DNA from 4 places in the Streptomyces sp. NPDC005408 genome. Region 2 is predicted to be linked to each of the others. Evidence: riboswitches for the same ligand, from Rfam matches in the RefSeq annotation. Region 2 holds a riboswitch; each other region holds the start of a gene.

Region 1 (4,929 bases), on a different contig from region 2:
CGGCACGCGCGAGTGCGACGCCGCTGATCTGGCGCTCACCGTCCTCGGCGGCGGCGAGTCCTCCCGGCTGCACAACCGTCTCGTGCGCCGTGACCAGACTGCTGTCGCCGCCGGGTTCGGTCTGCTGCGCCTCGCCGGTGCTCCCTCGCTCGGCTGGCTGGACGTCAAGACGTCCGGCGGTGTCGAGGTCCCGCAGATCGAGGCCGCGGTCGACGAGGAGCTGGCGCGGTTCGCCGCCGACGGCCCCACGCCCGAGGAGATGGAGCGCGCTCAGGCCCAGTTGGAGCGCGAATGGCTGGACCGGCTCGGCACCGTCGCGGGCCGCGCGGACGAACTGTGCAGGTTTGCCGTGCTGTTCGGCGACCCGCAGCTGGCGCTGACCGCCGTGCAGCGGGTGCTCGACGTCACCGCCGAGGAGGTGCAGGCGGTCGCCCAGGCCCGGCTGCGCCCCGACAACAGGGCAGTGCTCGTGTACGAACCCGTCTCTGCGCCCGAGGGAAGCAACGAAGAGGAAGAGGCGGACCAGTGAGCGACGCTGCCGTGACGATGACGTACCACCCGCAGCCGACGGCGGGTGCCCCCCGGCCCTGGGCCTTCCCCGCCCCCGACCGCGGCACGCTGGACAACGGTCTGACGGTGCTGCGCTGCCACCGGCCCGGCCAGCAGGTGGTGGCCGTCGAGATCCTCCTCGACGCTCCGCTGAACGCCGAGCCCGAGGGTATCGACGGTGTTGCCACGATCATGGCGCGCGCCCTGTCGGAGGGCACCGACAAGCACACCGCCGAGGAGTTCGCCGCCGAGCTGGAGCGCTGCGGCGCGACCCTCGACGCGCATGCCGATCACCCCGGCGTCCGTGTCTCCCTGGAGGTCCCGGTCTCCCGGCTGCCCAAGGCGCTCGGTCTGCTCTCCGACGCCCTGCGCGCGCCCGCCTTCGCCGACAGCGAGGTCGAGCGGCTGGTGCGCAACCGTCTGGACGAGATCCCGCACGAGACGGCCAATCCGGCCCGCCGCGCGGCCAAGGAGCTCTCCAAGGAGCTCTTCCCGGCCACCGCCCGTATGTCGCGCCCCCGCCAGGGCACCGAGGAGACCGTGGCCCGGATCGACTCCGCGGCCGTGCGTGCTTTCTACGAGGCGCACGTCCGGCCCGCCACGGCCACCGCGGTGATCGTCGGCGACCTCACCGGAGTCGACCTGGACGCCGTGCTCGCCGAGACCTTCGGCGGCTGGAAGGGCGACAGCGCCACGCCCCGTCCCGTACCGCCGATCACCGCCGACGACACGGGCCGTGTGGTCATCGTGGACCGCCCGGGCGCCGTGCAGACGCAGCTGCTGATCGGCCGCATCGGCCCGGACCGGCACGACCGCGTCTGGCCCGCGCAGGTGCTCGGCGCGTACTGCCTGGGCGGCACCCTCACCTCGCGTCTGGACCGCGTGCTGCGTGAGGAGAAGGGCTACACCTACGGCGTACGGGCCTTCGGCCAGGTGCTGCGGTCCGCCCCCGACGGCTCGGGCGCCGCGATGCTGGCGATCAGCGGTTCGGTGGACACCCCCAACACCGGACCGGCGCTGGACGACCTGTGGAAGGTGCTGCGGACGCTCGCCGCCGAGGGTCTCACCGATGCCGAGCGCGATGTCGCGGTGCAGAACCTGGTGGGTGTCGCGCCGCTGAAGTTCGAGATGGCCGCGTCTGTCGCGGGCACGCTCGCCGACCAGGTCGAGCAGTTCCTCCCGGACGACTACCAGGCGCAGTTGTACGTGCGGCTGGCGGAGACGGGCACCGTGGAGGCGACTGCGGCGGCCGTCAGCGCCTTCCCGGTTGACCGGCTGGTCACGGTGCTCGTCGGCGACGCCTCGCAGATCGAGGAGCCGGTCAGGGCTCTGGGCATCGGTGAAGTGACCGTGGTCACCGGCTGATCGCCTCTCGCACCAACTGGACAACTCCGGCTGAACCCGGCGCAACAGGCAAGCGGAACCCCGGCATCCAAGCGATGGCGGGGTTCCTCGCTATGTCCGGTTTGTTGTGGAGGCTGCCTGTCTGCCCTGTGGCATGCACTACAAAAGGGCCTGTCTGTTTGGTGATTGAAAGTTGCCCCGCCTAGCGTCGGTCCGGCTGTTCGCCAGTAGCCAGCCGCATCCGCGGCATCGGACAGCCATCGCCGAGTCCCCGTCAGGCGCGAGCCTGGGGAGCCGGGGACCCACTCAGTCCCTGGGGTGAATCGGACGCCTTCGTATCCGTACGGAGGGGCCCGTAGGAGACCTTCCTGCTCCGAACCCGTCAGCTAACCCGGTAGGCGAGAAGGAAGGAAAGGACCAGCCACTTCATGGCGTTCACCCGTGCCACCGGGAAGCACCGTGCCCCGAGCCGCCTGACGCGCAGGAGCGCGAACATGGCGGGCGTAGCGGCCCTTGCCACCACCGGCGTCATCGGAACCCTCGCTTCCCCGGCGCTCGCCGCCACCCCCAGCACCGCCGTCGAGGACACCGGTCTGACCCAGGTCGTGACCGCTGACACCCTCGCCGACCAGATCGCCGACCAGGCCGCCGCCCAGAAGCAGGAGGCCGCCGAGGCCATTGCCAAGGCGAAGGCCGCTGCGGAGGCGAAGCGCAAGGCCGAGGCCCGTGCCAAGGCCGCACGCGAGGCCAAGGAGCGCGCCGCCCGCGAGGCCGAGCGCAAGCGCCTCAACTCCTTCGTCGCGCCGATCACCGGCTCGTACATCTCCACGGGCTACAAGACCGGCGGCGCCATCTGGTCCTCCGGCAGCCACACCGGCATCGACTTCCACGCCGCCTCCGGCACCACCGTGCACGCGGTCGGCTCCGGCACCGTCGTCGAGGCCGGCTGGGGCGGCGCGTACGGCAACAACGTCGTGATCAAGATGAAGGACGGCACGTACACGCAGTACGGCCACCTCTCGTCGATCACCGTCTCGGTCGGCCAGAGCGTGACCCCGGGCCGGCAGATAGGCCACTCCGGCGCGACCGGCAACACCACGGGACCGCACCTCCACTTCGAGGCGCGCACCAGCCCGGAGTACGGCTCCGACATCGACCCGGTCGCGTACCTGCGCGCCCACGGCGTCGGCGTCTGAGCACACGCAGTCTCGGCACACGCAGTCCGAGCACGCGCACACAACGCGTACATGAGAAGGCCCCGGCTCCCTGCCGGGGCCTTCTGCGTTCGGAGCTCTGGCCAAAAGATATCCATGGATTCCGAAGTGCCATCGGAAAATCCGGCCCACTGCAATAGAGTCACCGAACAGACGTCAATCGGCTGCGTTTCGCGCGGATTAAAGCGGAGGTTCGGTCATGCGCATTCCCGCGCACTCGGTATGCACGGCGATCCGCGACGACATCGTCTCCGGCGTATTCGAGCGCGGCAGCCGGCTCACCGAGGAGCAGCTGGCGCGCCGCTACGGCGTCTCCCGGGTCCCGGTCCGCGAAGCCCTGCGAACCCTGGAGTCCGAGGGCTTTGTGACCACCCGCAGGCATGCCGGAGCCTGCGTCGCCGAGCCCACCGAGCAGGAGGCCGCCGACCTGCTGGAGGTCCGGATGCTGCTGGAGCCGCTGGGTGCGGCACGCGCGGCCCAGCGGCGCACGGAGGCGCACCTCAAGGTCCTGCGCGGCCTGGTCAGGCTGGGTCAGGAGCGGGCCCGCCGCGGCCAGGGCGAGGACCTGCGCTCACTGGGCGGCTGGTTCCACGAGACGCTCGCCCAGGCCTCCGGCAGCCCGGGACTGATCGCCCTGCTGACCCAGCTGCGGCACAAGATCGCCTGGATGTACGCGGTCGAGCAGCCCGCCAAGCCCGTCGACTCCTGGGCGGAGCACGGCGCGATCGTGGACGCGGTGGCACGCGGCGATGTGGAGAGGGCACGGGCGCTCACCGCGCTGCATGCCGAGCGGGCCGCATCCGCGCACCGGCTGCGCCGTCCCGAGCGGGTGAGGACTTCGCAACATGCCGTAAACACCGCGAGCGTCCGCAATTAACAGGCGCGCCGTATACAAAGGGAAGATATTCGTGGGGCTTCTTTTCTGCTGCCCGAATTCGCGGAGTCGGACGCAGAAATGAACACAGCCGCGGCCTCCCGAATTCGGGAGGCCGCGGCTGTGTCGCCGGGCGAATTCTGCACAACCGCTCAGACGGTCTCGGGAAGCTCCTCGAGCCCCTCGGCGACCAGCTTGGCCAGACGGTCCAGGGCGGCGTCGGCGCCCTCCGCGTCGGAAGCGAGCACGATCTCCTCGCCGCCCTGCGCGCCCAGGCCGAGAACGGCGAGCATGGAGGCGGCGTTGACCTGGTTGCCGTCAGCCTTGGCGATCGTCACGGGGACGCCGGAGGCCGTGGCGGCACGGACGAAGATGGAAGCGGGGCGGGCGTGAAGGCCCTCGGCCCAGCCGACATTGACGCGGCGCTCAGCCATGGTGTTGCCCTTCAAGTCTTAGCGGTTGTCTAGACCAGTCTCTCATGCGTTGCGGCGTGCTCTCATACCGACCCGCGACCGGTGGGTGAGCCGTACGCTTTCACACATGCAGACCCAGCCGGACCACGACTACCCCGATCACTGGGAAGCAGACGTGGTGCTGCGCGACGGCGGTACGGCGCGCATCAGGCCCATCACCACCGAGGACGCAGAGCGCCTGGTCAGCTTCTACGAACAGGTCTCGGACGAGTCGAAGTACTACCGGTTCTTCGCGCCGTATCCGCGGCTCTCCGCCAAGGACGTCCACCGCTTCACCCATCACGACTACGTGGACCGGGTGGGTCTGGCGGTCACGGTCGGCGGCGAGTTCATCGCCACCGTCCGCTACGACCGCATCAACGCGCAGGGCCGCCCCGCGAGCTCCCCGGCCGACGAGGCGGAGGTCGCTTTCCTCGTACAGGACGCGCACCAGGGGCGCGGTGTCGCCTCCGCCCTCCTCGAGCACATCGCCGCG
Region 2 (4,929 bases):
ATCAGCACGTTGAAGCGCCTGACGGCGTTGGCGGAGCGGGCCGCCATGCCGTACGCCTCGTCGACGCGCCGCAGCGCCTGCGGGAAGGTGATCTTCTCGCGCAGCGCGAGCGCGTCGATCATCGCCTCGGCGCGATCACCGATGCCGCGCTTGGGGACGTTCAGGATCCGGCGCAGCGGCACATTGTCTTCCGGATTGGCGAGCACCCGCAGATACGCCAGCACATCGCGGACCTCCTTGCGCTCGTAGAAGCGCACTCCGCCGACGACCTTGTACGGCAGTCCGACGCGGATGAAGATCTCTTCGAAGACACGGGACTGGGCGTTCGTACGGTAGAAGATGGCGACGTCGCCCGCCTTCGCGTCGCCCGCGTCCGTCAGCCGGTCGATCTCGTCGGCGACGAACTGCGCCTCGTCGTGCTCGGTGTCGGCGACATAGCCGGTGATCTGCGCGCCCGCGCCCGCGTTGGTCCACAGGTTCTTGGGTCGGCGGCTTTCGTTCCGCTCGATGACCGCGTTGGCTGCGGAGAGGATCGTCTGCGTCGAGCGGTAGTTCTGCTCGAGCAGGATCGTCGTCGCGTCCGGGTAGTCCTCCTCGAACTGGAGGATGTTGCGGATGGTCGCGCCGCGGAAGGCGTAGATCGACTGGTCGGCGTCGCCGACGACGCAGAGCTCGGCCGGCGGCAGGTCCTCGTACCCCGTACCCACCAGCTCGCGTACGAGTGTGTACTGAGCGTGGTTGGTGTCCTGGTACTCGTCCACCAGGACGTGGCGGAAGCGGCGCTGGTAGTGCTCGGCGACGTCCGGGAACGCCTGGAGCAGATGCACCGTCGTCATGATGATGTCGTCGAAGTCCAGGGCATTGGCCTCGCGAAGCCTGGCCTGGTACATGCGGTACGCCTCGGCGAGCGTCTTCTCGAAGCCGTCGGCGGCCTGGTCGGCGAAGGTCTCCTCGTCGATCAGCTCGTTCTTCAGATTCGAGATCTTCGCGCTGAAGGACTTCGGCGGGAACTTCTTGGGGTCGAGATCGAGATCCCGGCAGACCAGCGCCATCAGCCGCTTCGAGTCCGCCGCGTCGTAGATCGAGAACGACGAGGTGAAGCCGAGCCTCTTGGACTCGCGGCGCAGGATGCGCACGCACGCGCTGTGGAAGGTGGACACCCACATGGCGTTGGCGCGCGGCCCGACGAGCTGCTCGACGCGCTCCTTCATCTCGCCGGCGGCCTTGTTGGTGAACGTGATCGCCAGTATCTGGCCGGGGTGGACGCTGCGGGACCCCAGCAGATGCGCGATCCGGTGCGTCAGCACCCGGGTCTTGCCGGACCCGGCCCCGGCGACGATGAGCAGCGGCGAGCCGGTGTGCACGACGGCCGCGCGCTGCTCATCGTTCAGCCCTTCCAGCAGGGCGGCGGGGTCCACGACCGTGCGCGGCGCGCCGTCGCGGTGGTACGGATCGCGGGCCGGAGGCACGTCGAACGCGCCCTGGAAGAGATCGTCCGGGATCTCCTCCTGGGCCGAGTCCTCGGGCGGTGGCGGAGGGTGCTCCGAGCTGGGCTGGAGGTCCGCCAGGAAGCTGTCGTCAAAGAGGCTGCTCATCGCTCTACGAGTCTAGGCCGCCGCACTGACAGCTTGCCGCCGCATTCGGCCACCACCCTCCGTAACCTGGCAGCACCTCCTGGCAACCCTGCGTGATCGGGCCATGTCGTCGGGTCATCATCCGGAACACACAGATCCGTCGATGAGTAAGGTCACGAAAATGTATCGGGCATTTCGAACATCAACCTTCACAGCAGCCACACGAGTTGGCTAGCGTGCTCGATCAGGCGGCCCGTACCCCCCTGGCGATCCACGCCACATCGGGCAGCTCGCGCCGAATTCGGGCTTTCCGCAAGGAAGTTCGGAACCGGGGACCCACTATGCACAACCGGGGTGAATCGGACCGTGCTCCATTCGGTCCGTAGGGCGATCTTCCGTTCCGCCCGAACCCGACAGCTAACCCGGTAGGCGGTCCACGGAAGAAGGAGATGCCGGCCTTGGCCTCGCATCGCAAAGAACGCAGCCGTACCGCGAAGACCTCGCCCGCCGTCGGGCTCACGACGGCGGCCATCGCCGGCGTCACCCTGCTGTCGACGCAGAGCGCCAACGCCGCGCCCACCGAACCGAAGCCCTCCATCGAAGAGGTGCAGAAGAAGGTCGACGACCTCTACCGGCAGGCCGGCACCGCGACCGAGAAGTACAACAAGGTCAAGGAGTCCACCGACGAGAAGCGTCGTGAGGTCGACGAGCTCCTCGACGACGCCGCCAAGCGCACGGAGAAGCTGAACGAGTCCCGCAGGGCGCTCGGCAACTACGCGGCCGCGCAGTACCGAACGGGCGCGGTCACCCCGACCGCCGCGCTGATCTTCGCGGACAGCCCCCAGGCGTACTTCGACCAGACGCAGCTGATGGACCGGATGACCGACCGTCAGCGCACCGTGATCGACGACTACGAGACCCAGCGGGCCGCGGCCGCCAAGCAGCGCGCGCAGGCGACGGAGAAGCTCGATTCGCTCACGCTCTCGCAGAAGGCCCTGCGCACCAGCAAGCAGGTGGTCCAGACGAAGCTCGCCGAGGCGCGCTCGCTGCTGTCGAAGCTGACCGCCGAGGAGAAGGCGCGGCTCGCCGCGATCGAGCGCCAGAAGCAGGAAGAGGCCCGCCGCAAGGCCGAGGCGAAGGCCAAGGCGGAGGCGGAGGCCCGCGCCAAGGCGGAGGCGGCGCGCCGGCAGCAGGAGGCCGACAAGGGCACGGGAACCGGAACCGGTACGGGCACCGGCACCGGCACGGCCGACGGCACCTACGCGGCCAAGGCCGACAAGGTCCTCGCCTTCGCCCGCGCCCAGACGGGCAAGCCGTACGTCTGGGGAGCGACCGGCCCGAGTTCGTACGACTGCTCGGGACTGACCCAGGCCGCCTGGAAGGCGGCCGGCGTGGACCTGCCGCGCACCACCTGGGACCAGGTGAAGGTGGGCACGCGGGTCGAGACCAAGGATCTGCTCCCGGGTGACCTGGTCTTCTTCTACGACGACATCAGCCACGTCGGCATCTACATCGGTGACGGCAAGATGATCCACGCGCCGAAGCCCGGTGCGAACGTCCGCGAGGAGTCGATCTACTACATGCCGATCTACGGCAGCGTGCGCCCCGCGTAACGCCGCCGACAGCCGAACGCCCGGGCCTCCGAAGCGCGCCCGGGCGTTCTCATGTCCGAGGCATCACGTCCACAGCGGACCCCCGGCAGAGACTACGTCCACAGCGTCGCGATGAAGATGTTCGCGACGGTCAGTCCGCCCACCGCCCCGAACAGCGCCTTCTCGGCCTTCTCCTCGTCACGCTTGACGTAGACCACCCCCAGGATCACCACCAGGATCGCCAGCTTGATGCTGATCTTCAGGTTGTTGACCGGCTGGTCGTCCGCCTGGTTCAGGCCCACCAGCACCACGCCCGTGATCAGCATGGTCAGCGCCCCGTGCAGCATCGCCGGGCTGAAGCGCGCCGCTCCCGCGCTCATCGCCTTCATCTGGGTCAGGAAGCCGCCGAGCAGCGACGCGATGCCGATGATGTGCAGGGCGACGAAGACATTGATGAGTACGTCCATGAGGCGGAGCCTAACCCTCCCCATACCACCGCCCTTTGGGCTGGTGTGCCTCATTCGCCGCATCGGTCACAGCGGTACCGCGGTTGGGCCGATGCCATCACGTCTGCTCTCAGAAACCGATCCCAACTGTCCACTTTTGGGCACTATCGGTCCTTACGCCTCTTTCCCGTGACCTCCAGGTTTACCGTCCTCCCTCAGGTGACCGACTCCCCACCGCCGCCGGGCTCCCGGGCGGCCGTCGGACACCACCGCCGAGAGATCCGGCGGCGGACCGCTCCCCCTGTGCGGACCGCCGTCGGACCGGCCTCGGACCGCAGGAAAGACGGAAGGACGTGGACGCCCTCGTGGCAGCGCACCGGAAACCGAAGCAGCATCCGCTCACCGGGCCCGCGGCGCGGACCGCCGCCACCATCGCGCTCGCAGGCGCCGCGACCGCCACCGCATTCGACGGCACCGGGCACGCCGAACCCGTCCTCACCCCCGCACAGATCAAGGCCAAGGTCGACAAGCTGTACGAGGAGGCCGAGGCCGCCACCGAGAAGTACAACGGCGCCAAGCAGCAGACCACGAGCGCCCGCAGGTCGCTGGACGAGCTGCGCGACGAGGCCGCCCGCAGGACCGAGCGGCTCAACACCTCGCGCAACGCACTCGGTTCGATCGCCACCGCCCAGTACCGCGCCGGCGGCATCGACCCGGGGCTGCAGCTCGCGCTGACCTCCGACCCTGACGAGTATCTGGAGCGGGCAGCGCTCGCCGAGCGGGTCGGCACCCGGCAGGCCGACGCCATCGCCGGGGTGCACCAGCAGCTGGTGGAGATCGCCCGGTTGAGGGCCGAGGCGGGCGAGCGTATGGGCGCCCTCAAGGCCCGGCAGACCGAGCTGGCCAGGAACAAGGCGACAGTCCAGGAGAAGCTCTCGGCCGCCGAACGCCTGCTGGATCAGCTCACGGCCGAGCAGCGCGCCTCCTACGACACCTCGCAGGGGACTTCCTACGGGGAGGCGTCGGGCACACGCGCGGACCGTTCCGCTGCCCCCCGCGGCTCCCTCCAGGCCCCCAACCCCCGTGCCGCACAGGCCGTCGCCTACGCCTACGGGGCGCTCGGCAAGCCGTACGTCTGGGGCGCGACCGGGCCCACCTCATTCGACTGCTCCGGGCTCACCCAGGCCGCCTGGCGCTCCGCCGGAGTCTCGCTGCCGCGCACCACGTACACCCAGATCAACGCGGGCCGCCGTGTCTCCCGCTCCGAACTCGCCCCCGGCGACCTGGTGTTCTTCTACTCCGGCGTCAGCCATGTCG
Region 3 (4,929 bases), on a different contig from region 2:
CGCGGTACGAGGCTGCACAGGCGGACGCGTTCATCGGCGGTGACCTCTTCGCCGTACAGGACACGCCCTTCGGGGTGCGGCTGGTGGTCGGTGACGTACGGGGCAAGGGGCTCGAAGCGGTCGAGGCGGTGGCCGTGGTGATCGGTGCGTTCCGGGAGGCAGCCGAGCAGGAGGGCTCGCTCGTAGGGGTTGCCGGGCGGCTGGACCGGGCGCTCGCGCGCGAGGGCACGCGGCGGCCCACCCTGGACGCCTTCGAGGGGTTCACCACCGCGGTACTGGCCGAGATCCCGCGCGACGATGCCGTTGTACGGGTTGTGAACCGGGGGCATCCGGAACCACTGCTGCTGTATGCCGACGGGAAACTGGAAGTCCTGGAGCCGTCCGAGGCCGCCCTGCCGCTGGGCATGGGCGATCTGGGGATGTGGCCGGACCGCGCGGACACCCACCCCCTGCCTCCTGGGGCCACACTGCTTCTCTACACGGACGGGCTGTCCGAGGCGCGCGATGCGAACGGCGTCTTCTACGACCCCGGCGAGCGGCTGGCCGGGCGGCTCTTTCCCGGGCCCGAGGAGCTGCTGGACGCGCTGGTCGCCGACGTACGACGGCATACGGGCGGCGGCGCCACGGACGACATGGCGCTGCTGGCGGTCAGCCGCCCCGCGGAGGGGCAGCCGAAGCGCCGCAGGACCGTTCCGGTGGTCAGGCGCGCTCAGCCCAGCCAGTGAAGGCCCTGGCCGTGCGGTGCCGTGAACGCGACGGCCCGCTCGTCAAGGGCGAGCGTGAGCAGGTGCTCGTCGGGCGGCCTCGGGGCATCGAGCCAGGGCAGCACCGTGTGGTGCTCGTTGGAGATCCAGTGGCCGGGCAGGCCGCGGACGATTCGTGCGAACTCCTCGCGCCGGGCGAGCGGGAGGTACGTGAGCACGGCGGTGTGCAGGACGACGAGCGTCGCGCCGTCTGGGGCTTCGGCGGCGAGCGGCGCGAGTTCCTCGACCAGATCGCCGCGGACGATCCGGGGGCGGGGAGCGTCCCGTACGGCTTCGATGGCGCCGAGCTGCTGTCGCGGCCGGTCGCCGCGGCCCGGCCAGATCAGGGACTGGAGCCAGCGGACGTCCTCGGGGTCGGTGATGTCGAGCGGGTTGAGGTCGATGCCCGCGCGCCAGGCGATCTCGGGCAGCCGGCCGGGCAGCGGCAGGTCCGGGGGCGCGGATCCGTACGTACGGCAGTCGAAGGTGACGACGGACTCGCCGAGCCGTGGGCCGTCGTCGTAGCGGTAGGCGTAGCGGTCGGGATGCAGACAGAGCCCAGCCGAGGTGCCGACCTCGATCAGGGCGAGAGGCTGGGGGAGCGCGGCCAGGAGCGGAAGCAGCGTCGCGCAGCGGGCGGGCTCGTTGGTCTGGGTGAAGCGCGCGAGCATCACATCGCGGACGGCGTCCCTGTGCGCGGGCAGCCAGTCGCGGAAGGCGGGCCATGTCTCGTACGGCCCGCCGAGGTGGCGTACCGCGGCGAGGAGCAGATTCGGCTGCTGCTTGTTGCCGGGCGGGAGTGAGGCGATGAGGGCGCAGATGTCCGGGTCTTCGGCGATTTCGGCGGTGAGCTTCTCATACACGGGAGACTGACCGTGTGCTTGCTCGGCGGAGAACTCGCGATAGCGGTCCGCCACGCTCTGGCTGATGTGTACGACCATGGGCCAGACGGTAGATGGGCACCCTATGTAATCGAGAGGCATCCCTCCGCATAACATCTGAGGCAACGTCAGGTGAGGGGTGTTGCCTGAGGGGCGGTCAAGTCGCCCGAGTCCGGGCGCTTGTGTCCGGGTACGTCTGTGTCAACGTCGTTAATGATCAGTCGGAACAGCTTGGAATCCGGCGCTGGTGTCTATTAACGTTCGATAACGCAGCGCGGTCGTCCCAGCCGTCGCAAGAGACGGCACCGTGCGCACGCGCCGAATCCCGCAAGGGAACCGGGGAACCACCAATTGGGGTGAATCGGGCACCTTTTGCCGTTCTTTTCCGCGGCGGAAGCGCTCGTAGGAGACCTTCCTGCTCCGAACCCGTCAGCTAACCCGGTAGGCGAGAAGGAAGGAAAGGAGTACGCCTCCGTGGCGTCCAATAAACCTGCCCCTGAAGCACCCTTCGAAACTGATTTCTTCGGCGTCGAAGTGAAGACAGAGCGGGCATGGGAGGAATGGAACCCCACCGAGGACTCCGTCCGTCCGGTGCGCGGCCGGCACCGTGTCATGAAGCAGCGCGGCGGACTCGCCCGCAGCTCCACGGTGCTCGGGGTCGGCGTGATCGCCGCGGTCGGCGCGGGCGGCATGGCCACCGCGCAAAGCAAGCCGCCGGTCTCCATATCCCTCCCCGACTCGATCGCGGACAACCTGCCCGACGCCAAGTCCCTGCCGGGCGTGGGCTCCCTCATCTCCGACGACTCCTCGGACGCGGACGCGGGCAACACCGCTCCGCTCACCTCGTCGACCCTCGCGGCGGACACCGGCTCCCGGCCCGAGGCGCAGGGCTCGGCCGGTGAGGCGCTGCGCGCCCGTATCCTCCAGCAGGCCGACCAGCAGCAGTCCGAGGCGGACGCCGAGGCGAAGGCAGCCGCGGAGAAGGTCGCCGCCGAGAAGGCCGCGGCGGAGGCGAAGACGCAGCAGACGGCGGCGGAGACCAAGGCCGAGGCGGCGAAGCTCGCTGCCGAGAAGGCCGCGGCGGCGAAGGCGGAGGCCGAGCGCCTCGCCAAGCTCGCCGCGAGTTACGCCCTGCCGACCTCCTCGTACACGATCACCTCGACCTTCGGCGAGGCCGGTTCGATGTGGTCCTCCGGCTACCACACCGGCCTGGACTTCGCGGCCCCGACGGGAACGCCCCTCAAGGCCATCCACAGCGGCACCGTCAAGTCGGCGGGCTGGTCCGGTTCTTACGGCTACCGCACGGTCATCGAACTCGATGACGGCACGGAGCTCTGGTACGCCCACCAGTCCTCGATCTCGGTCAGCGCCGGGCAGAAGGTGTCGACGGGCGAGACGATCGGCCGCGTCGGCGCGACGGGCAATGTGACGGGCCCGCATCTGCACCTCGAGGTCCACACGCCGGACGGAACCGGGATCGACCCGATGGCCTGGCTGCGGGGCAAGGGCCTGACGGTCTGAGGTCTGGCCCCTCTGACGCGTCTGACGCGGAAGCGTTACCGGTACGGCGCGGAATAGGCCGTACCGGTAAGCGTGTTGATCAACGCATGACTTCTCTCCGTACCCTCGGCTCGTCCGATCTCGCCGTCTTCCCGCTCGCCCTCGGCGGCAACGTCTTCGGCTGGACCGCCGACCAGGCGCAGTCCTTTGCCGTGCTCGACGCCTATGCCGCCGCCGGCGGGAACTTCGTCGACACCGCCGACAGCTACTCCGCCTGGGTTCCGGGCAACGAGGGCGGCGAGTCCGAGACGATCATCGGCAAGTGGATCGCCGCGCGCGGCAACCGTTCCGACGTCGTCGTGGCGACCAAGGTCGGCGCCCACCCCCAGTACAAGGGCCTCTCCGGTGCCACGGTCAAGGCTGCGGCCGAGGAGTCGCTGAAGCGGCTCGGTACCGACTACATCGACCTGTACTACACGCACTTCGACGACCCGGGCGTCCCCGTCGAAGAGATCATCACCGCCCTCGACCAGCTGGTGAAGGAGGGCAAGGTCCGCGCCATCGCCGCCTCCAACGTCACCGCCGAGCGGCTTCAGGCGTCCCTGGACTTCTCGGAGCGCGAGGGGCTTGCCCGCTATGTCGCACTCCAGCCGCACTACAACCTCGTGTCCCGCGACACCTACGAGGGCGATCTGCGGGACACCGCCGCTCGCGGCGGGCTCGCGGCCGTCCCCTACTTCGCGCTCGCGTCCGGCTTCCTCACCGGCAAGTACCGGCCCGGTGCCACGGTCGACAGCGCCCGGGCCCAGGGCGCGGGCAAGCACCTGGAGACGGAGCGGGGCGTGAAGGTCCTCGCAGCGCTCGACCAGGTGGCGGGGGCGCGCGGCGCCGAGATCGCGACCGTGGCTCTTGCCTGGCTGGCCGCGCAGCCGACCGTCGCGGCGCCCATCGCCTCGGCCCGTACGGTCGAGCAGCTGCCGGCACTGACGGCGGTCGCGGAGCTGGAGCTGACGGACGACGAGCTGGCCGTGCTGACGGCGGCGTCCGCGTAGGGGTCTAGGTCCTGTCCGGTCGATCAGGCCGGATCAGTGAGCGGCCCGCCGCGGAGCGGCTGATGTCACTGCGATGCGTGCGATCGCAAGGCGGAGGATGGGGGTCCCCCCGCCGAAGGCAGGGGGAGAGCCGACGCGGAGCGTCGGCGACTGACGACAACGCAGCGTGGGGGCACCTCCCGTGCCCGAAGGGCTACGGGGGAGTGCGTGCCAGGGCACGCGAGCCCGGCAAGATCCGAACAACAGCCCTAGGAGCGGTACGGGTTGTAGCCGCCGTAGTCGCGGTGGGGCGGCGGTGCCCATGCCTGGCCCGTAGCCCGCGCCGCATAGGTCAGCGCCGGACCCGCGACCTCCTTGCGCTGCCACAGGTGGTGCAGCAGCTCCTGCTCGCGCTCCATGAAGTCAGGGCCCGCCGCGCCGCGGTGGGCCCGGTGGCGCAGAAAGGCCAGGGACGTCGCGAACCGTTCGTACTCCGAGACGGCGTGGGCCGCGGCCGGTCCGTGCGTACGGCGGGCCACATCGCGCGCCATCGTGCGCGCCCGCATCGAGGAGAGCGCGCGCGGCTCGTCCGAGGTCAGCCAGCCGGCTGCGGCGTATGCGGGCAATTCGGTCGATATTGTGCGCAGTTCCCGCTGTCGGGTCCAGATCGTCAGCCAGGTCAGCAGGCCGAAGGCCGGGACCATGAACGCCCCGTACACGGCGTAGAAGCCGAAGGGGCCGAAGAGCGACGACGCTCCGTTCCACAGCGCGTGC
Region 4 (4,929 bases), on a different contig from region 2:
AGTCCTACACCTCGCCCGTCTTCGCCGGGCTGTGGAGCGACGGGGGCTTCGGCGGGGCAAGCCGGGCCTGGCACGCCTGGCAGCTCGCGCATGTCATTCCGGATGCGGCGACCGAGCGCCCGGTCCTCTACAACTCCTGGGAGGCCACCGGCTTCGACATCTCCGAGGAGCAGCAGCGGGCGCTCGCGCAGAGGGCCGCGGCCATGGGTGTCGAGCTGTTCGTCGTCGACGACGCCTGGTTCGGGCAGCGCACCAGTGACAGCGCCGGACTCGGCGACTGGACCCCCAACGCCGAGCGCTTTCCGCAGGGGCTCAAGCCGCTCGCCGACGAAGTGCACGCGCTGGGCATGCAGTTCGGGATCTGGGTCGAGCCGGAGATGGTCAATGCCGACAGCGATCTCTACCGGGCGCACCCCGACTGGGTGCAGCACCACCCCGGCCGCGCCAGGACCGAGTTCCGCAACCAGCTCGTGCTGAACCTCGCGCGCCAGGACGTACAGGACTATCTGTGGGAGCAGTTGGACGCGCTGCTCGGCAGCGCGCCCATCGACTATGTGAAGTGGGACTTCAACCGCTGCTTCACGGACGCGGGCTGGCCCGGCGAGGAGTACCCGCAGAAGCTGTGGGTGGAGCATGTCCACGCGCTCTACGCACTGCTCGACCGGCTGCGCGCCGCGCACCCGTCCGTCGCCTTCGAGTCCTGCTCGGGCGGCGGCGGCCGGATCGACCTCGGCATACTGTCCCGTACCGACCAGGTGTGGACCTCCGACAACACCGACCCGCTGGACCGGCTCGCCATCCAGCAGGGTTTCACCCAGCTGCATCCCGCGCGGGTCATGGCGGCCTGGGTCACCGACAGCCCCAATGTCCAGCTCAACGGCCGTATCAGCACGCTCCGTTTCCGCTTCGTCAGCGCGATGGCCGGGGTGCTCGGGGTCGGCGGAGACCTCACCGAGTGGACCGACGAGGAGCTCGCCGAGGCGCGCCGCTGGGTGGAGCTGTACAAGAAGATCAGGCCGCTGGTGCAGCACGGCGAGCTGCACCGGCTGCGCGCGCCCGAAGGCGGGCTCAGCGCGGTGCAGTACGTACGCGGCGACGAGACCGTCGTCCTCGCCTGGCTGCAGGCGCAGCACTACGGCGAACAGCCGCCGCGGCTCAGGCTGCGCGGTATCGATCCGACGGCTGTCTACGAGTGCCTGGACACCGGTGCCGTGCACCGCGGTTCCGTACTGCTGCACCACGGGCTGCACACCGGGCTCAAGGGCGACATGGACGCCACGGTGATCCGGCTGCGGCGGCGCTGAGAGCCTGGCCGCCGGCCGGACCCGGCCATGAACGCTTCGCGCGCGTGGGGCGGCTGGGGCAGTGCGGCACACGGCAGGCGGGGTGCATGGCCCCGGCCCGCGCTGCCGCACCCCGGCCGCCAGCGGCGCGGCCCTTTTCGGATTTCTTTGTCAATAGCGGGAGTTGATCGAAGAACAGGCCCGATTATCGCGTATCCGTGGGCGGGAGCGCCGAGTAGCGTCGCAGCCCCTGCCACGGTTGGGAGGAACGGACGATGTCCGATCCCAGGCAGCATGAGAAATACGAGAGTTACGAAGGCGGCAGCGCCGAGGCCGAACGTCTGGTCTTCGAGGAACTGGCCCGGAAGATCCTGCGCGTCCAGGCGGAGAATCAGCGCAGTGGAAAACTGAATCGGCCCGTGCGCGCTTTCCACGCCAAGGCCCCGCTCGCCGTCGACAACGCGCGGCTGCGTTTTTATGGCGAGCTGCCCCGGGAGCTGAGGGAGGGGTACGCCCAGCCCGGCGCCGCCTACCGCGCAGTGGTGCGGATGTCCAACGCGTCCGGCATCCCGCAGGCTGACGCCGCACGGGATCTGCGCGGGATCGCCGTGCGGATCGTGGTCACGGAGGACGAGCGGCACGATCTGCTCATGCTCAACCTCCCCGCCTCGCACGCGGCGAACGCCCGGGAGTTCGTGGGCTTCGCCTCCGTGATGGCCGGCGCGGCCCATCCGCTTCGGTTCGCCTGGCGCCTCCTGGTGAAGCTGCCGCGCGAGGTCGGCTGGAGCACGGCCAACCGGATGCGGCGCACGCTGCGGGGGGCGGTGGGGCGCAGGGTGACCAGCCTGGCCACGGAACGGTACTGGGGGCAGGGGCCGGTGCTCTGGGGCGGCGCCGGGCCCGTGCAATACCAGCTGCGGCCGGGGCCGGGTGCAGCCGACCGCGGCAAGGTCCCGGCCGACCGGAAGAACCCGGAGTATCTGCACGCCGAGCTTGCCGGGCGGCTGCGCGACGGCGACATCGCCTTCGAGCTCTGCCTCCAGCGGTTCGTGGACGAGCGCTCCACACCGGTCGAGGACGCGTCCCACGCGTGGGACGAGGAGACGGCGCCCGCGGTGCCGGTCGCCGAACTGACCATCCCCGGCCAGGACATCGACTCCGAGCAGGCGAGGGGGACGGCCCGCCGGATCGAGCAGCTCGCCTTCACGCCCTGGCGGACCACCGATGCCTTCCGTCCGCTCGGCAGTCTCAACCGGTCGCGCGACGCCGCGTACGGGGAGAGCAGCTCCAGGCGGCTGGGGCAGGCGTAGCCGCGGCGGCGCGCATCGTCGGCGCGGCCGAGAAGGTCGGGACGATGCGGACGAAAAGGGACAACTAGGCCCCTCAATTCCTCGGTAATGACAGTTCTGGTAGGTAAGTGCGCCTGTTAGGGCGATAGTGATTGAATGATGCTTCTGTCCGAATTGGACGATTCGGCATATCGTGCCCCGTCTGCAATGGAGATGGGACACGACCCGTGAGCAGGATCATATTCGTGACGGTGTGTGGCGGTGTGGCGGATCCGAATTCCGTTGTCCGGCGGGGCTGGGAAGATCATTGATCCACGGAGCGTAACGGGAATTCTCCGGCGATATCACGCCAGCTCGTGATCCGTAATTGCGGTGGCTTGTTCCATTCGGCTCGGCTCGTTTACGTTCACGGCAATCCGGACGGACCGCCTAATCCTGCCGCCGCCCGGAATTCGAACCCACCCACGCGTGGCAGGAGCGGGGGACCCAGGTAAGTACGCCGATTCCGGACTTCCGGAACGGCTCGGGGTTAAGTCGCGCAACAGCGCGGCCGGGCATCTCCAGCCCGAACCCGACAGCTCACCTCGCCGGCGCCGGAGAGGAATGCGCCATGCCCGCAAAGGGTAAGCACCGTCGTCCCAAGACCAGCCCGATCACGCGCGGCTTTGTCGCCGCGGGCACGGGTGGCGCCGCCATCGCGATCCCGCTGATGGGCGCCACCGGGGCCCACGCCGCGGGCACGATCGCCCCGGCGACCTCGTCGCACACGGCAGCGACCGCGGCCGCCGCCCCGGCCGCGTACAAGGCCCCGCACAAGCCGGCCGCCGCCCCCACCACGTACTCCGTCGTCGCGGGCGACTATCTCTCCAAGATCGCCGACGAGCACGATGTCCGCGGCGGCTGGAAGAAGCTGTACGAGGACAACCGCGAGCAGGTCGGTGAGAACCCCTCGCTGATCCACCCGGGCCTCAAGCTCACCCTCGGCGCGAAGCCGAAGGCGAAGGCTCCCGAGAAGTCGCAGCACCGCGAGGAGAAGCGGGACCGGTCCTCCTCCAAGACCGCGTCCAAGGCCTCTTCCGACTCCGGCTCGGTGAAGAGCGCCCAGCAGGCGAGCGCCCCGCAGACCAGCGCCTCCGGCTTCACCACCCCGCTCGACAGCGCGACGGTCATCACCCCGTACCACCTCGCCGGTTCGATGTGGGCCAGCGGCTACCACACCGGTGTCGACTTCGCGGCGTCCTCCGGCACCACGGTCAAGGCCGTCGGCCCGGGCACCGTCGTCTCCGCCGGGTGGGGCGGCGCGTACGGCAACGAGGTCGTCATCCAGCACAGCGACGGCACCTACTCGCAGTACGCCCACCTCTCCTCCCTGGCCGTCTCCGCCGGCCAGAGCGTGAGCGGCGGCCAGCAGATCGGCCTCTCCGGCACCACCGGCAACTCCACGGGCCCGCACCTGCACTTCGAGATCCGCACCAGCCCGAGCTACGGCTCGGACATCGACCCGCTGGCGTACCTGCGCCAGCACGGCGTCACCATCTGACGCCTGTCCGACACCTCGTCCCCTCGTGCCGCAGCCCGCGGCGCGGGGGATTCGGCGTATTCCGCCTTGGACGAATCTTGACCGGTGGCAAAGATCACCCCTCGTCAACCCCTCCTTACGGTCGCGTAGGTCACATCCGTAAGGGGAGGATTAGCTCTCGTGGCAGACGATTCGAGAACAGAGAACAGCGGCAGATTCGGGTCGTACGCGGCGATCGGTGACAGTTTCACCGAAGGCGTCGGAGACCCCGGCCCGGACGGGATGTACGTCGGCTGGGCGGACCGGTTCGCGGTCCTGCTCGACGACCGGATGCCGGAGCACACCTTCAGGTACGCCAATCTCGCCGTGCGAGGGCGTCTCCTCGACCAGATCGTCGAGGAACAGGTGCCCAGGGCGAAGGAACTCGCCCCGGATCTGGTGACGTTCTGCGCGGGCGGCAATGACATCATCCGGCCGGGCACCGACCCGGACAACGTGGCCGAGCGTTTCGAGCGCGCGGTCGCCGACCTCACAGGCGTCGTCGGGAAGGTCATGGTGACGACCGGTTTCGACACCCGCGACGTGCCGGTGCTGCGCCATCTGCGCGGCAAGATCGCCACGTACACCGCGCATGTACGGGCCATCGCCGACCGCTACGACTGTCCCGTACTCGATCTGTGGTCGCTCAAGTCCGTCCAGGACAGGCGGGCCTGGGACGCCGACCGGCTCCATCTGTCGCCCGAGGGCCACACCCGGGTCGCGCTGCGCGCCGCCCAGGTCCTCGGCATCGAGGTGCCCGCCGACCCCGACCAGCCGTGGCCGCCGCTGCCGCCCCGCG

What was found. A riboswitch is a leader RNA that binds a small molecule or an ion and turns the genes downstream of it on or off. The one in region 2 is predicted to bind cyclic di-AMP.
Positions count from the first base shown of each region.
Region 1: linked by a shared signal. The riboswitch ahead of ABZS64_RS07305 (M23 family metallopeptidase) and the one ahead of ABZS64_RS05925 (NlpC/P60 family protein) in region 2 are both predicted to bind cyclic di-AMP.
Region 3: linked by a shared signal. The riboswitch ahead of ABZS64_RS18715 (M23 family metallopeptidase) and the one ahead of ABZS64_RS05925 (NlpC/P60 family protein) in region 2 are both predicted to bind cyclic di-AMP.
Region 4: linked by a shared signal. The riboswitch ahead of ABZS64_RS38775 (LysM peptidoglycan-binding domain-containing M23 family metallopeptidase) and the one ahead of ABZS64_RS05925 (NlpC/P60 family protein) in region 2 are both predicted to bind cyclic di-AMP.

Region 1 covers NZ_JBEXEX010000005.1:126,069-130,997, forward strand. Annotated here, with positions in the region: gene ABZS64_RS07295 (pitrilysin family protein) at 1-529, shown strand, start outside; gene ABZS64_RS07300 (pitrilysin family protein) at 526-1,914, shown strand; cyclic di-AMP (ydaO/yuaA leader) riboswitch at 2,145-2,309, shown strand; gene ABZS64_RS07305 (M23 family metallopeptidase) at 2,322-3,089, shown strand; gene ABZS64_RS07310 (GntR family transcriptional regulator) at 3,307-3,984, shown strand; gene ABZS64_RS07315 (HPr family phosphocarrier protein) at 4,134-4,415, opposite strand; gene ABZS64_RS07320 (GNAT family N-acetyltransferase) at 4,522-4,929, shown strand, end outside.
Region 2 covers NZ_JBEXEX010000004.1:119,426-124,354, forward strand. Annotated here, with positions in the region: gene pcrA (DNA helicase PcrA) at 1-1,595, opposite strand, end outside; cyclic di-AMP (ydaO/yuaA leader) riboswitch at 1,858-2,021, shown strand; gene ABZS64_RS05925 (NlpC/P60 family protein) at 2,024-3,187, shown strand; gene ABZS64_RS05930 (hypothetical protein) at 3,280-3,633, opposite strand; gene ABZS64_RS05935 (NlpC/P60 family protein) at 3,978-4,929, shown strand, end outside.
Region 3 covers NZ_JBEXEX010000017.1:146,784-151,712, forward strand. Annotated here, with positions in the region: gene ABZS64_RS18705 (PP2C family protein-serine/threonine phosphatase) at 1-725, shown strand, start outside; gene ABZS64_RS18710 (DUF2332 domain-containing protein) at 710-1,684, opposite strand; cyclic di-AMP (ydaO/yuaA leader) riboswitch at 1,931-2,087, shown strand; gene ABZS64_RS18715 (M23 family metallopeptidase) at 2,099-3,145, shown strand; gene ABZS64_RS18720 (aldo/keto reductase) at 3,232-4,176, shown strand; gene ABZS64_RS18725 (PrsW family intramembrane metalloprotease) at 4,425-4,929, opposite strand, start outside.
Region 4 covers NZ_JBEXEX010000109.1:1,978-6,906, forward strand. Annotated here, with positions in the region: gene ABZS64_RS38765 (alpha-galactosidase) at 1-1,304, shown strand, start outside; gene ABZS64_RS38770 (hypothetical protein) at 1,559-2,593, shown strand; cyclic di-AMP (ydaO/yuaA leader) riboswitch at 3,022-3,178, shown strand; gene ABZS64_RS38775 (LysM peptidoglycan-binding domain-containing M23 family metallopeptidase) at 3,183-4,112, shown strand; gene ABZS64_RS38780 (SGNH/GDSL hydrolase family protein) at 4,272-4,929, shown strand, end outside.